DNA from 4 places in the Afipia massiliensis genome. Region 3 is predicted to be linked to each of the others. Evidence: predicted binding sites of a transcription regulator. Region 3 holds the regulator's gene; each other region holds the start of a gene.

Region 1 (5,895 bases), 630 kb from region 3:
GGCGCCGCGATGGTGCATATCCCCTATGGCGGTTCGCCGCAGGCGATCACCGCCGTGATCCGCGCCGATGTGCAGGCCGCGTGCCTGCCCGCCATCGCGGTGACGCCGCAGCTCGCAGGCGGGAAAGTGAAGATCCTCGCGGTCGCGACCGCGCAGCGCTCGCGCTTCCTTCCCGACGTGCCGACGCTGAAGGAGTCAGGCATCGACGTCGAATCCGACGCATGGAACGCGCTGATTGCTCCCGCCGGCACGCCGCCCGCGATGATCAAACAGATCAACGACGAGGTGAACGACATCCTCACCAAGCCGAGCGTGCGCGAGCGGCTCGAGACGCAGCAGATCGAGCCGACGCCCTCGACGCCGGGTGCTTTGCGCGCGCGGATGGACGCCGAGATCAAGCTGTGGTCCGATGTCATCAAGCGCGGGGATATTCGGATCAATTAGGAGTTATCTGCTCCGCGCAAATTTCCCTCAACTCGTCGTCCCCGCGAAGGCGGGGACCCATAACCACTAAACGACGCGACGATGGCAAGAAGATCGCTCCAGCATCTCTGCCGAACCGATGATCCAGGGAGTATGGGTCCCCGCCTGCGCGGGGACGACACCGAGTGTTAGTTACCGACAACGAAAACAATGAGGAACGCATGAACGCCCCTGCCACCGTCGCCTTCGAGCGCAGCCACGACATCATCATCAACGCGCCGCCGAAGGCGGTGTTCGACTACGTGACCAACCCGCAATCGTGGCCGGAGTGGCTGGCGGCGTCGCATCACATCGACAGCGAAAACCGCCCGCTCGACACCGGCGAGCTGTTTCACGAGAAATGGCACATCCGCTCGGGTGAAGTGTCGCTGAACTGGATCGTGCGCAGTTGCGTCAGCCCGAAGCTGTGGATCGTGCAGGCCGAAACCGATTTCATCGGGCCGATCGTCGTTCAGTACACCTGTGAGGATGTCGAAGGCGGCACGAAGTTCACCCGCACCCTGCGCAATCCCGCGCGCAAGAAACCGCCGACCGACGAGCAGATCGCGGCGATGGATGCGGAAGCCGCGGTGGGCTTAGGGAATATCAAGACGAATGTGGAGAAGCGGGCGGGCAAGGCTGTTTGAAAATTGAATCGGAAAGTCGAAGTGACGCACGCTGTCGCATCACACTCAATCGTCGTCCCCGCGAAGGCGGGGACCCATAACCGTCGAACGTCGTGGTGACGGCGAGAAGATCGCTCCAGCATCACCACTAAATCGAGAACTCAGGGAGTATGGGTCCCCGCCTTCGCGGGGACGACGCGGAGAGATTACGCGCGATGCCTGACGTCTCCCTCCGTGGAGGCACAAACGCTCACGCCTTCTTCTTCACATCCTTGATGGACGAGAACACGATGCCCTCGGCGCGCTCGCGCGTGTAGCCGAGATAGAACTCGTTCTTGGCCAGGAACACCGGATCGCCATCGACGTCGTCGGCGACGCCGGAATTGTTCGCCGACACGAACGCATCGAGCTTCTTGCGGTCGTCGGACGAGATCCAGCGCGCGAGCTGGAATTCGCTGATCTCGAAATCCACCGGCAGCGAATACTCCGCATCAAGCCGCGCCTTCAGCACATCAAGCTGCAGCGAACCGACCACGCCGACCAGCGCAGGCGCGCCGTCGCGCGGACGGAACACCTGCACGACGCCCTCTTCCGACATCTGCTGCAAGGCTTCCTTCAGCTTCTTGGCCTTCATCGCGTCTGTCAGGCGCACCCGGCGCAGGATTTCCGGCGCAAACGACGGAACGCCGACGAACGTGATGTCCTCGCCCTCGGTCAGCGTATCGCCGATCCGCAGCGTGCCGTGATTGGGAATACCGACCACGTCGCCCGCATAGGCTTCGTCGGCAATGGCGCGGTCCTGCGCGAAGAAGAACTGCGGCGACGACAGGCTCATGTTCTTGCCGGTGCGCACCAGCTTGGCCTTCATGCCGCGCGTCAGCTTGCCCGAGCACAGCCGCGCGAACGCGATGCGGTCGCGGTGGTTCGGGTCCATGTTCGCCTGGATCTTGAACACAAACGCGCTCATCTTCGGATCGTCGGCCTCGACCTTGCGCTTGTCGGCGTCCTGCGCGCGCGGCGACGGCGCGAAACGGCCGAGACCTTCCAGGAGATCTCCGACGCCGAAATTGCGCAGCGCGCTGCCGAAGTAGACCGGCGTCATGTGGCCCTCGCGGAACGACTGCAGGTCGAACGGCTTCGAGGCTTCCTTCACCAGTTCGAGTTCGTGGGCGATCTCGCTGGTATCGAGATTGGCGTTGCGGCCGGCCAAATCAGAAATCTCGATTTTCTCCGCTGCGCCGGTCTTGGCGCCGCCGCCCTCCAGCAGGCGGATGCCACCGGTTTCGATGTCATAGGTGCCCATGAAATCGCGGCCGCGGCCGACCGGCCAGTTGATCGGCGTGGTGTCGAGCGCCAGCGTCTTCTCGATCTCGTCGAGCAGATCGAACACGTCGCGGCTCTCGCGGTCCATCTTGTTGACGAAGGTAACGATCGGGATGTCGCGCAGACGGCACACCTCGATCAGCTTCAGCGTGCGCGCCTCGATGCCCTTGGCCGCGTCGATCACCATCACCGCGGAGTCGACCGCGGTCAGCGTGCGATAGGTGTCTTCCGAGAAGTCCTCGTGGCCCGGCGTATCGAGCAGGTTGAACACGAGGTTCTGGAATTCGAACGTCATCACCGAGGTAACGACGGAGATGCCGCGCTCGCGCTCGATCTTCATCCAGTCGGAGCGCGTGTTTCGCCGCTCGCCCTTGGCCTTGACCTGACCCGCGAGATTGATCGCGCCGCCGAACAGCAGCAGCTTTTCCGTCAGCGTGGTCTTGCCGGCGTCAGGATGCGAAATGATCGCGAATGTGCGCCGGCGCGCCACTTCTTCGGCAAGCGGCGTCAGCGAGGCAGACTCGGCGGCAATGGCGGTGTCGGACATGATGCGAGCGTGTCGCAAAGAAACGCGGCAGGATCAAGGGTATTTGAACTTCATGCACTTGCATCTTCTTTTTCGCTGGGTCATATTGAGCAGCGAGGACGACCTCGATTCACTCACATTTCCGCAGGGACGGCCCTGTTGTGGAGATATCTAGGCCATGGCATGGACAATGCTGTTTGTTGCGGGCTTGCTGGAAATCGGCTGGGCTATCGGGCTCAAATATACCGACGGATTCACAAAGCTGATGCCCTCGGTACTGACCATCATCAGCATGATCGCCAGCGTCCTCCTGCTCGGCCTGTCGCTGAAGACGTTACCGGTCGGCACCGCCTACGCCGTCTGGACCGGTATCGGCACGGTCGGAACCGCCATCCTCGGCATCTGGCTGCTGGGCGACCCGGCAACCGTCGTCCGGCTCGTCTGCATCGGGCTGATCGTCGCGGGAATCATCGGACTGAAGATAGTCGCGTAAGAAAAGATCAGCGCCAGCCCGCCAGCGTCACGGCATAGTAGGTCGCGGCTGAAACCAGCGCCGCCGCCGGAATCGTGAAGATCCACGCCGTTACGATGGAGCTTGCCACGTTCCAGCGCACGGCAGATAGCCGCCGTGCGGCGCCGACACCGACAATCGCGCCGGTGATGGTATGCGTCGTCGAGACCGGAATGCCGAGGAACGTCGCCGCGAACAGCGTCGCCGCCCCGCCCGTCTCGGCGCAGAATCCTTGCATCGGATTGAGCTTGGTGATCCGCAGTCCCATGGTGCGCACGATGCGCCAGCCGCCCATCAGCGTTCCCAGCGCCATCGCGGCCTGGCAAGAAATCACCACCCAGAACGGAACGCTGAACTCTCCCCCGAGATAGCCCTGCGAGTAGAGCAGCACCGCGATGATGCCCATGGTCTTCTGCGCGTCGTTGGCGCCGTGACCGAGCGAATACAACGAAGCCGAGACAAACTGCAGAATCCGGAAAGCACGATCGACCGCGAACGGCGTCGACCGCACCGCGGCCCATGACACGATCGCCGTCAGAAGCAGCGCGAGCAGAAATCCGACGAACGGCGAGAGCACAATCGCGAGCAGTGTTTTCGACAGGCCGCTCCAGACCATGACGGAGAATCCGGCCTTGGCGATACCTGCGCCGAGCAATCCGCCGATCAGCGCATGTGAGCTGCTCGACGGCATTCCGAGCGCCCACGTCACCAGGTTCCAGACGATCGCCCCGATCAAGGCCGCGAAGATCACCTGGGCGTCAATCACGCCGGGGTGGATGATGCCGGTGCCGATGGTCTGCGCGACATGCAGGCCAAAAAACAAGAAAGCGATGAAATTGAAGAACGCTGCCCAGGCGACGGCATATTGCGGCCGCAGCACGCGGGTCGAAACGATGGTGGCGATAGAATTGGCGGCGTCGTGCAGTCCGTTGAGAAAATCGAACAGCAGCGCGACACCGATCAGTCCGACCAGGATGGGAAAAGCGAGCGAAGCATCCACTGTGTGGTCCTGACCTTAAACTTGCTCGATCACGATACTGTTGATCTCGTTCGCGACGTCGTCGAAGCGATCGGCGACTTTCTCGAGATGCTTGTAGATTTCTGCGCCGACGACGAAGTCCATCGCGCTGCCGTCGCGGTGCTTGAGGAACAGTTCCTTCAGGCCGATGTCGTTCAGGTCATCGACGCGGCCTTCCAGCCGCGTGATTTCCTCGGTGAGCGCCGTCAGCGTCGTGACGTTCGGGCCCATCGACTGCATCAGCGGAAGCGCGCGGCCGACGAGGTTGGCGCACTGAACGAGGATAGAGCCGATCTCGCGCATCGGCGGCTCGAAGGTCCGCACCTCGAACAGCATCACCGCCTTGGCGGTCTGCTGCATCTGGTCGATGGCATCGTCCATCGCGGTGATCAGGTTCTTGATATCGCCGCGATCGAACGGCGTGATGAAGGTCCGGCGAACGGCGGTCAGGACTTCCCGCGTGACCTGATCGGCGTCGTTTTCGAACTGGTTGACGCGCTGGCAGTAAACCGGGGTCTCCTCGCCGCCGCGCAGCATCCCCTCCAGCGCCTCGGCGCCCTGCACCACGGACTGGGAATGCCGGGCGAACAGGTCGAAAAACCGCTCCTCCCGAGGCAGCAGCTTACGAAACAACCCAAGCATGATCTTTCTCCGGCATGACAGAACGCGTCACATCTCTGTCATAAACCGTTTCACAAACCAACAGTCGGCTGCCGGCGCAAAAGCGCCGGTCATCCACCGTTTTATCGAGGCGAGAAAGGCCGTAGAATCTGCCGGTTACAGCGAACGTTTGAAGAAATGGGCGATTTCGCCGACGATGCCGCGGCGGAAGGTCAGCACGCAGATCACGAAGATCGCGCCCTGAATCACCGTGACCCACTGCCCGAAGCCGGCCAGATACTGCTGCATGGCGATGATGACGAAGGCGCCGACCACCGGGCCGAACACGGTGCCGAGGCCGCCGACCAGCGTCATCAGCACGACTTCGCCGGACATGGTCCAGTGCACGTCGGTCAATGAGGCGTTCTGCGCCACGAACACCTTCACCGCGCCGGCCAGACCCGCCAGCGTGCCGGACAGGATGTACGCCAGCAGCTTGTACTGGTCGGTCTTGTAGCCGAGCGAGATGGCGCGCTGCTCGTTCTCGCGGATCGACTTGAGCACCTCGCCGAACGGCGAATTGATCGCGCGGTAGATCAGCAGGAACCCGAGCAGGAAGATCGTCAGCACGACGTAATACAGCGTGGTCGGCTTCGACAGGTCGAACACCCCGAACATCATGCCCTGCGGAATGCCCTGGATGCCGTCTTCGCCGTGGGTGAACGGCGTCTGCAGGTAGATGAAGAACAGCAGCTGCGACAGCGCCAGCGTGATCATCGCAAAGTAGATGCCCTGGCGGCGGATCGCGATCAGGCCGGTGATGACGCTG
Region 2 (5,895 bases), 2.5 Mb from region 3:
CGTACCCGCACATCGATCTCCGGCCTCGGCATGCCGCGATTGCGCAGGCCATAGGCCATGTTGTTGTAGACGCTCATGTGCGGATAGAGCGCGTAGTTCTGGAACACCATCGCGATGTCGCGATCGGCCGGTTCGATCTGATTGACGACGCGGCCGCCGATATCGATTTCGCCACTTGTGACGGTCTCAAGACCCGCCACCATCCGCAGCAAGGTGGATTTGCCGCAACCGCTTGGTCCGACCAGCACGCAGAACTGCCCGTCGCCGACCTCAAAGTCGATGCCCTTGATGGCATCGACCCCGCCGGGATAGGTCTTCTTCACATCGCGCAGGACGACATTCGACATGCTCGTTCCCCAAACTCCAGAATCTACTTTTCAGTTTCGACGAGGCCGCGCACGAACAGCCGCTGCATGAAGACGACGACGGCGACCGGCGGCAGCATCGCAAGGATCGCGGTGGCCATCGCCAGCTGCCATTCCGCCAGTTCGTCGGTGGTGGTCAGCATTTTCTTGATGCCGGTCACGATGGTCTGCATCGAGTCCTGGGTGGTGATCAGCAGCGGCCACAGATACTGGTTCCAGCCGTAGATGAACTGGATCACGAACAGCGCGGCGATGGTGGTGACGGACAGCGGCAGCAGCGTATCCTTGAAGAACCGAAACGGACCGGCGCCGTCGATCTTCGAAGCTTCCAGAAGTTCTTCGGGAATGGTCATGAAGAATTGCCGGAACAGCAGCGTGCCGGTCGCTGACGCGATCAGCGGCAGGATCAGCCCGGCATAGGTGTCGAGCATGCGCAGGTCGGCGACCACCTTGTAGGTGGGATAGATGCGGACCTCGACCGGCAGCATCAGCGTAATGAAGATGATCCAGAACGCGGTTTTCCGGAACGGAAAGCGGAAATACACCACCGCAAACGCCGACAGGATGGAGATGAAGATCTTGCCGACCGCGATGCCGATGGCGGAAACGAACGAATTGATCAGCATATGCCCGACCGGCTCGCGGCTGGTGCGCGATCCGCCGACGAAGACCGCCCGGTAATAGTTTTCGAGGGTGTGGGTGCCGGGTGAGAGGGGCATATTGCCGTTGACCACGGTCGCCGCGTCGTGCGTCGAGGCGATCAGGGCGAGATAGACCGGAAATGCGACAATGAAGATGCCGAAGGTGAGAATAGCGTAGGCGACGAAATCGCGCAGAGGACGATGCTCGACCATCAGTACTGCACCTTGCGTTCGACGTAGCGGAACTGCACCGCGGTCAGCGCGATGACGATAACCATCAGCACCACGGACTGCGCCGCCGAGCCGCCGAGGTCGCCGCCGAGCCGTCCGTCCGCGTAAACCTTGTAGACCATGGTGGTCGTCGCACCCGCGGGGCCGCCGCCGGTGACTGCGTCGATGATGCCGAATGTATCGAAGAAGACGTAGACCACATTGACCACCAGCAGGAAGAACGTGGTGGGCGACAGCAAGGGAAACACGATGGTCCAGAACCGGCGCAGCGGGCCCGCGCCGTCGATTGCGCTGGCCTCGAGCACGCTTCTGGGGATCGACTGCAGGCCGGCGAGGAAAAACAGGAAATTGTAGGAGATCTGCTTCCAGACCGCAGCCATCACCACCAGCGTCATGGCGTGATTGCCGTTCAGCAGCGGGTTCCAGTCGAAGCCGAGAACGCGCAGCGGCCGCGCCAGCGTGCCGAGCGAGGGATGAAACATGAAAATCCACAACACGCCGGCGATCGCGGGCGCTACGGCGTAAGGCCAGATCAGGAATGTCTTGAAGGCCGGCGCCGCCTTCAGATTCTTGTCGGCCTGGGTCGCGAACATCAGCGCGATGCTGAGGGACAGCAATGCGACGAGGGTCGAAAACACCACCGTCGTCCATATCGCCTTGTAGTATTCAGGCTGCGCGAACAGCGCCTGATAATTCTCCAGGCCGACGAATTCCGACGTAAGGCCGAAGGCGTCTTCGCGCTTGAACGACTGCAAGACCGCCTGACTGGCAGGCCAGTAGAAAAATACGAAAGTGATGACGAGCTGCGGCGCGAGCAGCAGATACGGAAGCAGCCTGTTGTTGAAAGTGGCCGACTTTTCCATTCAGGGCGTCACTCGTGAACTGTCGGCGGATCGCTGGACTCCTGTCCGAACCAGAGCCAGTAGCCATCGGGATCGCGCAATTCGAATTCCTTCATGCCATACGCCGTGACGCGCAAATCTGTAACAGCCAGGTGGTCATCTTTCCATGCCGCGTGGAGGGCTGCGATGTCGTCGGGGTAGAGATAATAGACCTGAAAGTTCTTGGCATGCAGCGGCAGCGTCTCCATTTCCTCGCGCGGAGGCTCGTTGAGCATGATCTTGATGTCATCGCGGCCGATCATGCACCATTTCGGCTCGGGTTCACCGAATACGTTGATGACATGAAAGCCGAGCTTATCACGATAGAACGCGATGCTCCGCTTCAGGTCGGTTACGCTCAACATTGGAATCAGCGCGGTCAGTTTCATGGTGGCCGCGCTCCGGAAATCTCACTTCGCGGTTTTTTCGAACGTCCGCAGCATGGCGTTGCCGCGGCTCACGGCGGAATCGAGCGCGTCCTTGGCGGTCTTTTGGCCGGCGAGCGCGGCCTCCATCTCTTCCGCCCAGATGTCGCGCATCTGCACCATGTTGCCGAAGCGCAGGCCGCGTGAGTTTTCTGTCGGCTCCTTGTTGGTGAGCTCCTTCAGCGGGGTCTGCAGCGTCGGGTTCTTGTCATAGAAGCCGTCAGTTTTGGTCTTTTCATACGCTGCCTTGGTGATCGGCAGATAGCCGGATTCCTGATGCAGCTTGGCCTGGCGATTGGTGTCGGACAGGAAGGCAAAGAACTTGGCGACACCTTTGTATTCGTCGGGTTTCTTGCCGCCCATCACCCACAGCGATGCGCCGCCGATGATCGAATTCTGCGGCGCGCCGGCGGCGTCCGGATAATACGGCATCGGCGCGGAGGTGAATTCAAACTTGGCGGTGCCCTTGGCGGTTGCGTAGTAGCCCGACGAGGTCAGGAAAAGCGGGCATTCGCCGGAACTGAAGCGGCTTTCGCTGGCGTTGGCGCGGCCGGAATAATCGTAGGTCTTGTCTTTCTGCAGATCCATCAGGTTCTGCAGGTGCTTGATATGCAGCGGCGAGTTGAACTTCAGCACGGTGTCGAAGCCGTCGAGGCCATTCGCCTTGGTGCCGATCGCAACGTTATGCCAGGCGGAGAACTGTTCGATGTGGGCCCATGACGCCCACGCATTGGAAAAACCGCAGGTGGTGTACCCGGCCGCCTTCAGTTTCTTGGCGGCGTCGAAAACCTGCGGCCAGGTTTTCGGGATTTCCGCGATGCTGGCCTTCTTCAGCGCGTCGAGATTGACCCACATCACCATCGATGAGGAGTTGAAGGGGAACGACAGCATGTCGCCCTTCGCGGTTGAATAGTAACCGGTGATCGCCGGCAGATAGGCCTTCGGATCGAACGGCTCGTTCGCATCCTTCATGAGCTGGTAGACCGGCTTGATCGCGCCGGTGGCGCTCATCATGGTCGCGGTGCCGACCTCGAAAACCTGGATGATATGCGGGGCGTTACCGGCGCGGAACGCGGCGATGCCTGCGTTCATGGTGTCGGGATAGCTGCCCTTGAAGGAGGGGACGACCTTGTAGTCGCTTTGCGAGGCGTTGAAGTCCGTCGCCAGCTTGTTGACGATATCGTTGTTGCCGCCGGTCATGGCGTGCCACCACTGGATCTCGGTGACGGCCTGTGCGGGCGTTGCAAAAGCTAGAAGGGTCGAAGCAGCCAGGCCCAAGACAGCCTGAAAGCCCATCCGGCGAATTGTCATCGATATTTTCTCCCTGAAGCCGTCCTCATCGTTGCGCGGTAACAGCGCCGGATGACGTGCTGGTGACGCCGGATGGTAAGCGGGGAGGGTTGCCTGTGGGAAGCCTTAAATGGCTTCGACCTTGGGGGCAGACGGCTGGCCGTTGCGGCCGGAACGATCTGGTCCCGTGTGCATCAGGGGGCGACGGTGTTGCCGTCGCCCCAAAGCTTGCGTTGCAGCCGAAGGCTGCGGCCTAGCGCTTCCGCTCCGGCCCCGCGACGACGCCCGAAGCGCGCAGGTCGGCGATTTCTTTCGCCGAGTAGCCGAACTCCGCCAGCACGGTGTCGGTGTGCTCGCTGAACTTCGGCGGCACGTGACGCAGGCTGGCCTTGGTGCGGTCGAAACGGATCGGGGAGGCGACGCCCTTGTACCAATCCTTCTCGATGATATCGCCGCGATGCTTGACGTGTTCGCTCGCCAGCGCCTTGTCGATCGACTGGACCGGACCGGCAGGCAGGCCTGCCGCCAGCAGACGCCGGCACAGCGGCTCGCTGTCATGGTCCTTCAGGATATCGACGATCACGGCGCGTAGTTCGTCGCGATGGGCGATGCGGTCACGATTGCGCGCGAAGCGCGGATCGGTGCCGAGTTCGGGCTTGCCGAGTTCCTTCATCAGCTTGCGGAAGGTGCCGTCATTGCCCACCCCCATGAAGACGTCGCCGTCGCGCGCCGGGAACACCGCGTAAGGCACGAGGTTCGGATGCTCGTTGCCGGTCAGCGCCGGCGGCTTGCCGTGAAGGAAATAGTTGGCGGTGTGCGGATGCATGATCGCGAGGCCGGTTTCATAGAGCGTGGTCTCGAGGAACTGCCCCTTGCCGGATCTGGCGCGTTCCGCCAGCGCCATCAGAATGCCGACCGCGGCATAAAGTCCCGTCGTCATGTCGACGAGCGCGACGCCGATTCGGGTCGGGCCGCTCTGCGGCGATCCGGTCGAGGCCATCAGACCGACCATGGACTGAATGATCGCGTCGTAGCCCGGATGCCCGCCGTGAGGTCCGTCCGCGCCGAATCCGGAAATGCGGCAGTGGATCAACCGGGGGAATTTTTCGCGCAGAAAATCATTGCCGATGCCCCATTTGTCGAGCGTTCCCGGCTTGAAATTCTCGGTAAGAACGTCGGCGGTCTCGAGCATCTTCATCAGGACGGCGCGTCCGCCTTCCGACGCGAGGTCCAGGGCGATCGCGCGCTTGTTGCGGTTGGTGCCGATGAAATACGCCGCGTCGTCGTCGTGGAACGGAGGGCCCCAGTCCCGGGTCTCGTCACCGGCCGGCGGCTCGACCTTCACAACATCAGCGCCGTGATCGGCGAGAATCTGCGTGCAGTAGGGACCGCCGAGCACGCGCGTTAGATCGACGACGCGCAGTCCGGCCATTGCACCGGTCGCGGTTTGAGATGTCATGGGGTCAACCTTCAATCAGCGAAAATTTTGAAGACGATGCTGCAACGTTGCAGCCTGCTGTCACATTGAAAGAATTCGGACAGTGCCGTCAATACGCGCGCCGGTTGGCATCCATGCACGCGCGCATGCTGTGCGGCCCGCTCGGTTCATTGGGCGAACAGGGTCCGCAGAAAACGAGAATCATCGTTTCAATGAGAGAAGGTTGGTGGAGCCAGGCGGGATCGAACCGCCGACCTCTTGCATGCCATGCAAGCGCTCTCCCAGCTGAGCTATGGCCCCGAACACCTTGCCGCGCGGTGGGACTGCGCGGGTTACTTTGAATCGGCGCGCGTCGCGCGCCGGACCGAAAAATCACACTTGAGGATTTATCTCAAGTCTCTTCATCGCCCGACACATCACCGATGATGTCAGTAACGTCTTCGTCGTCTTCCTCGTCCTCGGCGATGAAGGTCGAATCATCATCGTCGTCGTCAGTGAGGGTCTCGTCGACTTCGATATCGTCCTCGGATTCCGGCAGCACGGCCTTGACCTTGCCGCTGTTCTCCTCGGCATCGGCCTCTTCCAGCGAGACCAATTCTTCTGCCTCGGCGGGCTCCGGCACGA
Region 3 (5,895 bases):
GACGTTCGGCGGAGCCCGGAAGCAAAACCGGATTCGAATTATTGATATGCAGGAAAATCTTGCGGGCAATGCCGAGGTCCGCGAACGCAGCTATCGCGCCGTCCTCGCCGGACATCGCCATGTGACCCATTCGCTGCCCCGTCTTGATGCCAAGCCCAGCAGAGATCAGTTCGTCGTCGCGCCAAAGCGTCCCATCGAAGAAAATCAGTGGGGCCCCTTGAAGGCGTTGCTTCAGCTCAGGGGTAAGCGCAGCGCACGCGGCGAGGAAATACAAATGCTCCCCGTTTCGTTTGTCGGAAATCCGGAGTCCAAGCGTATCCCCAGGGTCTTCGCTGCCGCTTTCGCCTTCAAGATACCACGCCCGCTTCCCCGGCACGGCGAATGGAAGAACCTCGAGGCCAGAGAGAGAGCCGTCGGAAAATTTCGGTTCAAACGCCACGTCAAACTCGATCGGCTCGCGCCGCGCGCGCTTCTCGTCGAGCACGTTGAAGATGCTGTTCGACTTGAGAATAGAGAGTACCCGCTGATGAGCGTAGATCGTGAACGGCGAGCCTTCGCGAAGCGATAGCAGCCCGGCTACAGCATCGACCTCGCCATTGGTCAGAATGACGCCGGTAATGGGACTATGCCGCAACTGATCTGTCTTGGGATGAAGTTGGGGAGTCGCTATCACCTGCTGACGCAGGTCCGGCGAGGCATTAACCAGAAACCAGTGCTCCCCGTCTGCGCTAACGGCGATGGAAGCCTGTGTCGCGCGCAGTTCCGGGCGCCCATCGCGCGCGGCCCGGCAGATTTCACAATTGCAGTTCCATTGCGGAACGCCCCCGCCCGCCGCAGCTCCAAGAACGACGACGCGCATCAGACCCCGCCCTCGATTCAATCACAGGATTAGTGATGGCAGAATTCAACGCCACAGACGCCAACAACCCGGCCTCGCACAGGAACACCTCTTCCTTCAAGGAATTCCTGGCGCAAACCGGATCGCTTCACTGCGAGCCTGATAGCGGGATGCGGCCTATTTTCGTGCCGCGCAGGCGTACATATTGATTTCCATGCCCACTGGCACTTCGACAATCCTAGGGGTCTTCCAGGCCATTTTGGTCTCCTTGCCCATTGTGGACGCGACTTTGAATCCTCGTCCGTGACAAAGCTAACATGGAGCTTCCGGACCGTGCCATTGAATTTCAGACACCAACGCCACAAGTTTGTGACCAAGTCAGATATGTGTGCAGCGCACCAATGTTCGATCCTTTCTCGCGGCGATGCAAAAAGCTGCACCTTCGCGAAAAAAAGCGCTTTACGCCGATACCTGTCGCTCTCAACCTGTCGTCAATAACGACGCCGCAACGGCGCGATTCTTCACAACAGCATGGGTCGCTATAGCCTTCCGAGCCGAAGGACGGACGACTCTGTAGTGACAGGGAGGGAATTCACGTTGAGCTTGCCCCGCGCACGCATCAAAATGTCCGATGCGGATATCGTCAGCCGGTTCGAACGGCTCGGCTACAAACTCGCCATCGATCAGATCGCCTTCACATCGGAAAGCGTCGAGGACTTCTACGACGCGCGGGAAACACTCTGGACAGGTGTAGGTACGATCAAGATCTATGAGGAAGGCGGATTGCTGCTTGTTGAAAAAGCACAGCCGCGCGCAGGCCAGCCCTCGCGCGACATCGCAGTCATCAGCCTCGGACATGCGCGTGCTGTGATGGGCGTCCTCAAACCGGACAAGTCAGCGGAGTTGCCCCGCTATGCCGGGCGCATGGAATTGTCCGAACGCTAGAACGGATCATCTTCGCGCGCCAATCGACGGCTCTTAGCCTGACGCTATTCCGCCTTGGCAAATCGATCGTCAAGCGCATAGCCTGCGCCGCGAACGGTGCGGATCGGATCGGATTCTCGCCCGAGATTCAGAAGCTTCCGCAGCCGCCCGATGTGGACGTCTACGGTACGCTCATCGATATAGATGTCGCGCCCCCATACGCCGTCGAGCAACTGCTCGCGGCTGAACACGCGTCCCGGGTGCTCAAGGAAGAACTCCAGGAGCCGGTATTCGGTCGGTCCGAGATCGATAGGACGGCCCGAGCGAGCAACGCGCCGTCTGTCCCGATCCAATTCGATGTCGCCGAATGCGAGCACCGTGGCGAGGCGCTCAGGACTGGCACGCCGCAAAAGACCCTTCACGCGTGCCAGCAATTCCGGCACCGAGAACGGCTTCACGATGTAATCGTCCGCACCAGTTGCAAGCCCCCTCACCCGTTCGCTTTCCTCGCCGCGCGCGGTCAGCATGATGATTGGAATCTGCTTGGTCTCTGGTCGCGCACGCAACCGGCGGCATAGCTCAATCCCGGACAGGCCCGGAAGCATCCAGTCGAGGACGATGAGATCGGGAACATGCTCCTTGAGCCGTGTATCCGCATCGTCGCCACGTGCAACCGTTTCGACGTCGTAGCCCTCGGCATCAAGGTTGTAGCGAAGCAGCGTTGTCAGCGCTTCTTCGTCTTCGACCACAAGAATTCGGGCGCTCATGCTCGATCCTTCAATTGAGACACATTAATTTCCAGACGCGGCCGCTGCAAAGTTCGTCATATCGCCCTTCGGGCGCTGATCGATCATCTGCTGGCCTTCGATCATATAGAACACCGTCTCTGCGATATTGGTCGCGTGATCGCCAATCCGCTCGATGTTCTTGGCGCAGAACATCAGGTGGATACAGAAGCCGATGTTGCGCGGGTCTTCCATCATGTAGGTCAGGAGTTCACGGAACAGCGAGGTGCAAATCGCATCGACCTCCTCGTCGCCCTTCCAGACCACCATGGCGGCAGGCAGATCATGCGCTGCGTAGGCATCGAGCACAGATTTCACCTGCGACTGCACAAGGTCGGTCATGTGCTCCAGTCCGCGGATCAATTTCAGCGGATGAAAATCACTATCGAGCGCCGCAACGCGCTTACCGATATTCTTGGACAGGTCGCCGATACGCTCAAGATCGGTCGCGACACGCATCGAGCTGACGATCTCGCGCAAGTCGACCGCCATTGGCTGACGGCGCGCAATCGTCAGAACCGCACGCTCCTCGATCAGGTGCTGCAGCTTGTCGATGTCGAGGTCTGCGGCGACGACACGCTTGCCAAGCGCAACGTCGCGGCGGATCAAGGCATCGACGGAATCGACGATCTGCCGTTCAGCCAGGCCGCCCATCTCGGCCACAAGCCGGTTAAGCTCCTGAAGGTCTTCATCGAACGCCTTGGCGGTGTGATCTGAACCCATGGTATGTCTCTCCCGCGAAATGCGCGTCAGCCGAATCGGCCGGTGATGTAGTCTTGCGTGCGCCGATCGGTCGGCGAGGTGAAAATCTTGTTGGTGTCGTCGAACTCGATCAATTCGCCGAGATACATGAACGCGGTCTTGTCCGACACACGCGCCGCCTGCTGCATATTATGCGTTACGATGGCGATCGTGTAATCTTCCTTCAGCTCCTGGATCAGCTCCTCGATCTTCGCGGTCGAAATCGGATCGAGCGCCGAGCAAGGCTCGTCGAACAGGATCACCTCGGGACGAACCGCAACGGTGCGCGCGATGCACAGGCGTTGCTGCTGCCCGCCTGACAGGCTGAGACCGCTGGCATTCAACTTATCCTTGACCTCGTTCCAGAGCGCTCCACCCTTCAGCGCGGCTTCGACGCGGCCGTCCATTTCCGACTTCGAGATCTTCTCGTAAAGCCTGATGCCGAAAGCGATGTTCTCGTAGATCGTCATCGGAAACGGTGTCGGCTTCTGGAACACCATTCCGATCCGGGCGCGCAACAGATTGAGGTCGAGCTTCGGATCCAGAATGTTGGTCGAATCCAGCATCAGGTGTCCGACCGCACGCTGACCAGGATAGAGATCGTACATCCGGTTGAAGATGCGCAGCAAAGTCGATTTGCCGCATCCCGACGGACCGATAAATGCGGTGACACGATTCTCGCCCAGAGCAAGATTGATGTTCTTCAGAGCGTGATGCTCGCCATAATAGAAATTCAAGTCGCGCGCTGTCACCTTGGCTCGCGCGTCCGCCTGGGCAACTACCCCCGGTACGTGCCCGCGCGGAAGATCAACACTCACTGAAAGCTGTTCGCTCATTTCGAGGTCCTCTCAGCGCCAAGAATGCGTGCGCCAATGTTAAGGGCAAGTACGGTCAAGGTGATAAGCAGTGCCCCACTCCATGCGAGCTGTTTCCAGTACTCGTACGGGCTCTGGACGAAGTTGTTGATGGTCACCGGCAGGTTGGCCATCGTCTTGGTAAGATCAAGACTGAAGAACTGATTGCTGAGCGCTGTGAACAGCAGCGGCGCGGTTTCGCCGGCAACGCGTGCAGTGGCCAACAGAACGCCGGTGATCAGGCCTGCGCGCGCGGCACGATAAGAAATACGCTTGATGACCAGTGAACGCGGCAGGCCGAGTGCGGATGCCGCTTCACGTAGTGGGTTGGGAACAAGGCCGAGCATGTCCTCCGTGGTGCGTACCACCACCGGAATGACGATGACCGCCAGAGCCAGTGTGCCTGCGAGCGCGGAGAAACCGCCCATCGGCACGACGACGGCGCCGTAGACGAACAAACCGATGATAATCGACGGCGCGCTCAACAGGATATCGTTGATAAAGCGGATCACCGACGTCAATCTGTCGTGCTTGCCGTACTCGGCAAGGTAAGTACCGGCAAACAATCCAACCGGCGCACCGATCCCGACACCCAGCACCGTCATGATGATCGAACCAACGATGGCATTAAGCAATCCGCCATCGGTAGAGCCCGGCGGCGGAGTGTTCTCGGTAAAGATACTAAGGTTCAGGCCCGCGAGGCCGTTGTAGAACAATGTGAACAGGATCAGCGCAAGCCAGGTGACGCCGAACAACGCGGCACCGAGACACAGGATACGGATCACGATGTCAGAGCGGCGACGGGAGGCATAAATCGGATTCATGGCTCAGTTCCCCGCCTTCTTCTCGAGGCGCATCAGCATCAGCCGCGCTGACGCCAGCACGAAGAATGTGAGAACGAAAAGCAGCAGACCGAGCAGGATGAGACCCGACTGGTGCAGGCCATCGCTTTCGGCAAATTCGCTGGCGATAGCTGCTGAAATTGTCGTGCCGGGCGCAAAGACCGAGGTCGATATCCTAAACGAGTTTCCGATGATGAAGGTGACGGCCATCGTCTCGCCGAGCGCGCGGCCGAGCGCCAGCATGATGCCGCCGATCACGCCGACCCGCGTATAGGGAATGACGACGTTACGGACGACTTCCCATGTAGTGCAACCGACGCCGTAGGCTGCTTCCTTCAAGACCGGCGGAACCGTCTTGAACACGTCGACCGAAATCGAGGTGATGAAAGGCAGCACCATGATCGCGAGGATCAGTGCGGCATTGAATAGGCTGAGATACGACGGCGGGCCCGCGAAGATGGTGCCGAGAATTGGCACGCCGTCGAAAATCTTGATCATGAAGGGCTGAAAGGTGTTCGCCAGGAACGGGCCGAGCACGAAGAAGCCCCACATGCCATAGATGATCGACGGAACGCCGGCGAGCAGTTCGACCGCCATGCCGATCGGGCGGCGCAGCCATTGTGGACACAACTCGGTCAGAAAGATCGCGATGCCGATACCGATCGGAATGGCGATCATCATCGCGATCACCGACGTTACCAGCGTGCCGTAGATCGGGCCAAGCGCACCGAGCACCGGTGGATCCGCGGACGGCGCCCAGCGCTGCGTCCACAGGAAGGAGAATCCGTACTCCTTCATCGCAGGCCATGCGCCCGCGATCAGGGAGAGAATGATGCCGCCGAGAATGAGAAGAACCGCGAGCGCACAGGCCCGAGTGGTCCAATAGAATGCCTTGTCCCCGAACTTGAATG
Region 4 (5,895 bases), 2.0 Mb from region 3:
CCGTCCAGCGTCCAGTGGCCGGAGTTATGCACCCGGGGGGCAATTTCGTTGACCAGCAGGCTCGGACCGTCCTTGCCGGGTACAACGAACAGTTCCACCGCCAGCACGCCGACATAGTCCAGCGCAGTCGCGATTTTCTCCGCGATGACACGCGCCTGCGCCGCAAGCTCATCGGAAATGCGCGCCGGCGCATGGGAAAACTTCAGGATGTGGTCGCGATGTTCGTTCTCGGTGACATCAAAGCAGACCACTTCGCCGCTGGCGCTGCGCGCTGCGACAACGGAAATCTCGCGCTCATACGGCACGAAGGCTTCGAGAATCGCGGAGCGCGTTTCGAGATCGGCCCACACCGCTTCAGGATCGTCGCCCTCGCGGACCACGACCTGGCCCTTGCCGTCGTAGCCGAAGCGCCGGGTCTTGAGCACCGCAGGCAGACCGATCTGGCCGATCGCCGTCTTCAGTTCCTGCGCGGACGAGACGTCGGCATAACGCGCGGTGGCGATGCCGAGCTTGGTGACGAAGTTCTTTTCCGCGAACCGGTCCTGCACGGTTTCCAGCACCCCCGGGTCCGGCAGCACCGGGCGGCGGGCCGACAGGATCATGGCCGTGGACGAGGGGATGTTCTCGAACTCATAGGTGATGACGGCGACGTCCGACGCGAACAGTTCCAGCGCTTCGACGTCGGCATATTCCGCGCAGGTCGCGTTCTGCACCACGTCGAAGGCCGGTGAATCCGGATCCGGAGAAAACACCTGTGCCTTGAGACCAAGACGCGCGGCAGCGAGTGCGAGCATCCTGCCCAACTGCCCGCCGCCGAGAATTCCGATGGTGTCGCCTGGTTTCAGCGTCACCCGACCTGAAGATGTCACTTAGATTAGTGTCCCGTATCCGACGTTCGCTTTACTCTGCAGCGCCTTCCGAGCGAACGTCGGATACGAAAGGACACTAACAAATTGTAATCCTAGTGATCCTTTGGTTCTGACATTCGTAAGAGTGCCTGCGAAGAGAGGATACGAATGTCAGAACCGGATCACTAGGTATCCTCTGGGCGCTCGCTTACGGCCTCGGTCTGCTGCTTGCGCCATGTCGCAAGCCGGGTTGCAAGGCCGGCATCGCTGAGTGCCAGCACGCTTGCAGCGAGTAAGGCGGCATTGATAGCGCCGGACTTTCCGATCGCCAAGGTGCCGACCGGAATTCCGGCCGGCATTTGCACAATGGAGTACAGGGAATCGACGCCCGAGAGCGCCTTGGATTCCACTGGAACACCGAACACCGGAAGTTCCGTCAGGGATGCTGCCATGCCCGGCAGATGGGCCGCGCCGCCTGCGCCAGCGATGATGACCTTGAAGCCGGCGGTCTTGGCTCCCTTGGCGAAGGCATAGAGCCGCTCGGGGGTGCGGTGCGCGGAGACGATGCGCGCCTCGTGTGCAACGCCGAGCGCGGTCAGGGTCACTGCGGCGTGACGCATGGTCTCCCAGTCAGACTGGCTTCCCATGATAATGGCAACAGGGGCGGTCATTTGGAATCTTCAAAAAAGAGCAGAAAAAGAGGGCGGATTATAGGGTTGCGCCCCTGCGTGGCAAGCTACCGCGAATCCGTTATCCTTTCATGGTCAATGGCCGTGCCGGTCGAGCGGATTAAAGGCGAAAACGTGAAGAAAGCGCGCGGCAAAGTGGCATCACGGGGTCCGACGACAAAGAAGCGGCCCGGGCGCGCCGCGAGCCGAAGCAAATCCACAGCAAAATCGACCGCAAAATCCGCTTCGAAGATCACCCCGCTGAAACCCAAGCGCAAGCCGGCAGCGGCCCCTCTGGCCAAGGCGAAGCGGCAGGTCTCGGCCCTGAAGGCGGAACTCGCCGCGGCGCAGGCCCGGATCGACGAACTGCAGGCGTGGGCCGACACCGATTTCCTGCTGAACATCTACAACCGCCGCGGCTTCGAGCGGGAACTGGACCGGTCGATCGCCTACATCCGCCGCTACAACGCCACCGGGGCGCTGATCGTGCTCGATGTCGATCGTCTCAAACCAATCAATGACACGTTCGGTCATGCGGCGGGCGACGCAGTGCTGAAGGGCGTGGTTGCGGTGCTGATGCGCCATGTCCGCTCGTCGGATGTAGTGGGGCGGCTCGGCGGCGACGAATTCGGCTTGCTGCTCTGGAATTTGACTGAAGTCGATGCGCTGGCAAAGGCGGTCGCTCTGGAAGAGGCGATTGACCGGCTGACATTCGTTTTCAAGGGCCGGTCCGTCGTGGCTGGTGCATCGACGGGTACTGCGCTGATTGATGCGGTGACCGATGCGGCATCCGTGATGGAAGCTGCCGACCGAGCGATGTACACGCGAAAGACCCTGCGGCGTGACCACGCGCGCTCGGCGCTCTGACGGATTGCTAGGCGATGATGTCGGGCGTGATCTGATCTTCGATGAAGGAAATCCGGTCACGCAACTGCAGCTTGCGTTTTTTCAAACGCTGCAATCTGAGCAGGTCGGGCGCGGGCGACTGATGCAGCGCCTCGATGGCGGCATCCAGATCGCGATGCTCCTGCTGCAATTGCGCCAATTCAAGCGCGAATTCGTTGTTGTCCTGATCTACCATAACCGTCATTTGACTGAATTCGCCCGGTCTTTCAGCTAGGTGTCATAGGTGACGCTGAAAGCATCTGCATGATTGTCATTGCAGAAAATCGTTACCAACTCCAGCGACGGTAACGCGGGAAAGGTTCCCTCACAATTCGTTTCCCTTGGATGCGAAAATTTTGAAAGACTGTTCTCGACTCCGCTGTCGACAGACGGCTCCTGTCATGTAGACTTAACCGTCCGGAGCAAATTCAGCAAAAGTGGGATACCGGTTTTGCGCCCGAATTTACTCCTACTGAGAGAGAAGGAGCGCGTTTTCTTCACGCGAACCGGACGCCACTTCGCTTGAAAACGTGCTTTGTCCGATCTGAGGTCCACTTACACAGGAGACTTCTTATGGCAATTCAGGCGCATCTCGTTGAGCTGGAACGTAAACACGAGGTTCTGGAAAACGAATTGCACGATGCTCTCCAGCATCTTTCCACCGACGACCTCCAGATTATCGAACTGAAGCGCCGCAAGCTGGTGCTCAAGGATCAAATCGAGCGCATCAAGCTCGCACCGGTCCACTAACACCCTTCATCGACGGAATCCTTCCGGCAGTTCAAAGCGATGCTCGTAACGGCAACAGCTGCCGTTGCGAGAACCGGCTACGCCTGGACTCTGGCGGCGCGCGCGACTTCGTCCGCGATGGCGAGGGATGACGTGAGGCCGGGTGACTCGATCCCGAACAGGTTGACCAGTCCCGCAAGGCCATGGTCCTGCGGCCCCTGGATCACGAAATCCTGCCGGGCGACGGCGGGCGGTACGATCTTGGGCCGGATTCCGGAATAGCTCGGCGTCAGGGCGCCGTCGGGCAGCGTCGGCCAGTAGCGCCGGATCGCGGGATAAAACCGCTCGGCCCGCGCCGGGTCGACGGCATAGTCGAGGCTATCGACCCATTCCACGTCCGGTCCGAATTTCGCCTGGCCGCCGAGATCGATGGTCAGATGGACGCCAAGGCCGCCCGGCTCCGGCACTGGATAGATCAGGTGCGAGAACGGCGCGCGCGTGCTGCAACTGAAGTAGTTGCCCTTGGCGTAATAGCTGGTCGGGATGCGCTCGGACGGCATGCCCTCAATGGTGCGGGCGATGGCGGGCGCATTGAGCCCCGCCGAATTGATCAGCACCCGGCATTGCAGCGCCATCGGTGTGTCGCCGCCGATCTCGATTTCGAATCCTTCCTGAATGGCCTTTGCGCGCAAAAGCGGCGCATGAAATGCGAGTGCTCCGCCGGCGTCCTCGATCTCGCCGCGCAGCGCCAGCATATAGGCATGGCTGTCGACGATGCCGGTGGATGGCGACAGCAATGCGCCGGTGCAATGCAATGCTGGTTCCAGCGCGCGTGCCTCGGCGGCAGACAACATGCGCATATCGTCCACGCCGTTGGCTTCGGCGTGCGATTTGATCGAAACCAGCTTCTCGTCCTCATTGGGTGCGGTTGCGACAATCAGCTTGCCGCAGCGGCGGTACGGCACACCATGTTCGTCGCAGTAGCTATAGAGGGCCTGCTTGCCGGCGACGCACAGGCGCGCCATCAGGCTTCCGGCCGGATAATAGATTCCGGCGTGAATCACCTCGCTGTTGCGCGAGGACGTTCCGGTCCCGATGTCGCCGGCCGCCTCGACCACCACGACTTCAAGCCCGGCCCGCGCCAGCCGCCGTGCGGCGGCCAGGCCTACGACGCCGGCACCGACCACCACACACTCAACGCTGTCCATCGACGATCCGCTTTGCCGGGGAGATTTTTTCTCTGCTCATTTTATATCCAGTGTGCGGCGTTGCGATGCACTCGGCGTTAGAACTTGGTTAAGCATAGAAGGCCAATTGCCCTCATTTAAGTCACATTGTCGGCGGCCTGCGCGTACGCGTTTACCCGATCCAAAGAGGTACAACCAGAGACTGCGGATGAAGAATTCCGCGGAATGGTAATGACCGGCTGGCAGAAGCAAGCACGAGCTACCACAGCGAGCCCGGTGTGGGTCGCTGCGTGCGCGTGCATCTTGATTTTTGGGTCGGGAAGTGCGGTCGCGCAGATCGTCGCCAATCCCGATGGCACGTTCTCGGCAGCCGTGACGGACACCACGCAGACCGCCATGATATGGCAGGTTGTGATCGGCGGCTTTGTGATCGTGGCGTTCCTCGCCGCGATCATACTGTGGACCTCGACGGCGCTGCGCCGGGCGCGCCACGCCAATATCCGGCGCGCGGCTTTCGTCTCCAGTTCCCTGAACAACCTGACCACCGGCATCGTGATGCTTGATGGGCACAAGCGCGTCGTGTTCTGCAACGACCGGTATCTGGAAATCTATGGGCTGGACCGCTTCGACCTTTTCCCCGGAATGACGGGCCCCGATCTGCTGGATTTGCGGAAGCAGCGCGGCACGTTCGATGGATTGCTCGACACTTACTATCGCAACGTCGAACATACGGATGGGCACATCTGCGAGCTTTCCGATAGCCGCTCGATTCTCATCAAGCATCGCAAGCTGGCCAACGGCGGAACGGTGTCGACGCACGAAGACTGCACGGCCCAGCGCAAGCTGTCCCGGCAGCTTGCAACCACCAAGAATTTTCTTGAATCCGTGATCGACAACATTCCGGTCTGCGTCGCGGCCAAGAGCATCGAGGACGGCAGATACATTCTCGCCAACCGTGCGTTTGAACAGTTCTCCGGCCTCAGCCGCGATCAGATCATCGGATTCACAGCGGAAAGAGTTTATGTGCCTGACGCCGCGAAGGCGGTTGCGGAAGCGGATCGCGACGCGATTGAATCGCCGACGGGGCAGACGCGCACCGAATTGCTCATCGAACTTAACGGCCGCATGCGTCAGGTTGCCTGCAACCGCATGATCGCGCGCGACGAGAAGGGCAGGCCGGAATTTCTGGTGGCGCTGTTCGAGGACGTGACCGACCGCAGGTCGCTGTCGCGCGAAATCCAGGGCGCGAAGAAGTTCCTTGAACTTGTCGTCGACAACATTCCTGTCTCACTGATGGTCAAGCGGCTGAGCGATGATCAATACGTTCTCGCCAATCGCACCGCCGAGGCGATGCTGGGCCGGAGGCGCGAAGACGTCATCGGCAGCACCATTGAGGATATCTACAATCCCGCCGATGTGAGGCTGATCCGCAAACGCGACGATGACGCCGTCCGCAAGAAGGGCATCGTCACAGAAGAGCATCCGATCCAGACCGAAAGCGGGCTGCGCCTGTTCCTGACCCGGCGCGTCACCGTGCTCGATGAGGCCGGCGAGCCGCAGTATCTGATCAAGACCAAC

Evidence for each region. Region 3 encodes PhoB, which activates phosphate uptake and scavenging genes when phosphate is short. Its sites were predicted from a motif close to TGTCATNNANCTGTCAT; they were not measured.
Region 1: the regulator PhoB is predicted to act here: its motif matches at 5,134-5,150, upstream of YH63_RS17070 (DUF47 domain-containing protein).
Region 2: the regulator PhoB is predicted to act here: its motif matches at 3,906-3,922, upstream of ugpB (sn-glycerol-3-phosphate ABC transporter substrate-binding protein UgpB).
Region 4: the regulator PhoB is predicted to act here: its motif matches at 2,627-2,643, upstream of YH63_RS10550 (YdcH family protein).

The regions. Positions count from the first base shown of each region.
Region 1 is NZ_LBIA02000001.1:3,528,389-3,534,283, reverse strand. Features, by position in the region: gene YH63_RS17095 (Bug family tripartite tricarboxylate transporter substrate binding protein) at 1-444, shown strand, start outside; gene YH63_RS17090 (SRPBCC family protein) at 645-1,109, shown strand; gene YH63_RS17085 (peptide chain release factor 3) at 1,339-2,958, opposite strand; gene sugE (quaternary ammonium compound efflux SMR transporter SugE) at 3,116-3,430, shown strand; gene YH63_RS17075 (inorganic phosphate transporter) at 3,438-4,448, opposite strand; gene YH63_RS17070 (DUF47 domain-containing protein) at 4,464-5,108, opposite strand; gene YH63_RS17065 (branched-chain amino acid ABC transporter permease) at 5,244-5,895, opposite strand, start outside.
Region 2 is NZ_LBIA02000001.1:1,658,596-1,664,490, forward strand. Features, by position in the region: gene YH63_RS07890 (sn-glycerol-3-phosphate import ATP-binding protein UgpC) at 1-347, opposite strand, end outside; gene ugpE (sn-glycerol-3-phosphate ABC transporter permease UgpE) at 371-1,219, opposite strand; gene ugpA (sn-glycerol-3-phosphate ABC transporter permease UgpA) at 1,219-2,100, opposite strand; gene YH63_RS07905 (bleomycin resistance protein) at 2,109-2,507, opposite strand; gene ugpB (sn-glycerol-3-phosphate ABC transporter substrate-binding protein UgpB) at 2,529-3,854, opposite strand; gene YH63_RS07915 (CaiB/BaiF CoA transferase family protein) at 4,087-5,292, opposite strand; tRNA gene YH63_RS07920 (tRNA-Ala) at 5,496-5,571, opposite strand; gene YH63_RS07925 (TIGR02300 family protein) at 5,663-5,895, opposite strand, start outside.
Region 3 is NZ_LBIA02000001.1:4,161,354-4,167,248, forward strand. Features, by position in the region: gene pqqB (pyrroloquinoline quinone biosynthesis protein PqqB) at 1-862, opposite strand, end outside; gene pqqA (pyrroloquinoline quinone precursor peptide PqqA) at 1,016-1,096, opposite strand; gene YH63_RS19990 (hypothetical protein) at 1,436-1,783, shown strand; gene phoB (phosphate regulon transcriptional regulator PhoB) at 1,828-2,529, opposite strand; gene phoU (phosphate signaling complex protein PhoU) at 2,554-3,270, opposite strand; gene pstB (phosphate ABC transporter ATP-binding protein PstB) at 3,297-4,124, opposite strand; gene pstA (phosphate ABC transporter permease PstA) at 4,121-4,966, opposite strand; gene pstC (phosphate ABC transporter permease subunit PstC) at 4,970-5,895, opposite strand, start outside.
Region 4 is NZ_LBIA02000001.1:2,209,730-2,215,624, forward strand. Features, by position in the region: gene YH63_RS10535 (5-(carboxyamino)imidazole ribonucleotide synthase) at 1-869, opposite strand, end outside; gene purE (5-(carboxyamino)imidazole ribonucleotide mutase) at 1,034-1,519, opposite strand; gene YH63_RS10545 (GGDEF domain-containing protein) at 1,616-2,383, shown strand; gene YH63_RS10550 (YdcH family protein) at 2,391-2,597, opposite strand; gene YH63_RS10555 (YdcH family protein) at 2,975-3,151, shown strand; gene YH63_RS10560 (NAD(P)/FAD-dependent oxidoreductase) at 3,229-4,338, opposite strand; gene YH63_RS10565 (sensor domain-containing protein) at 4,549-5,895, shown strand, end outside.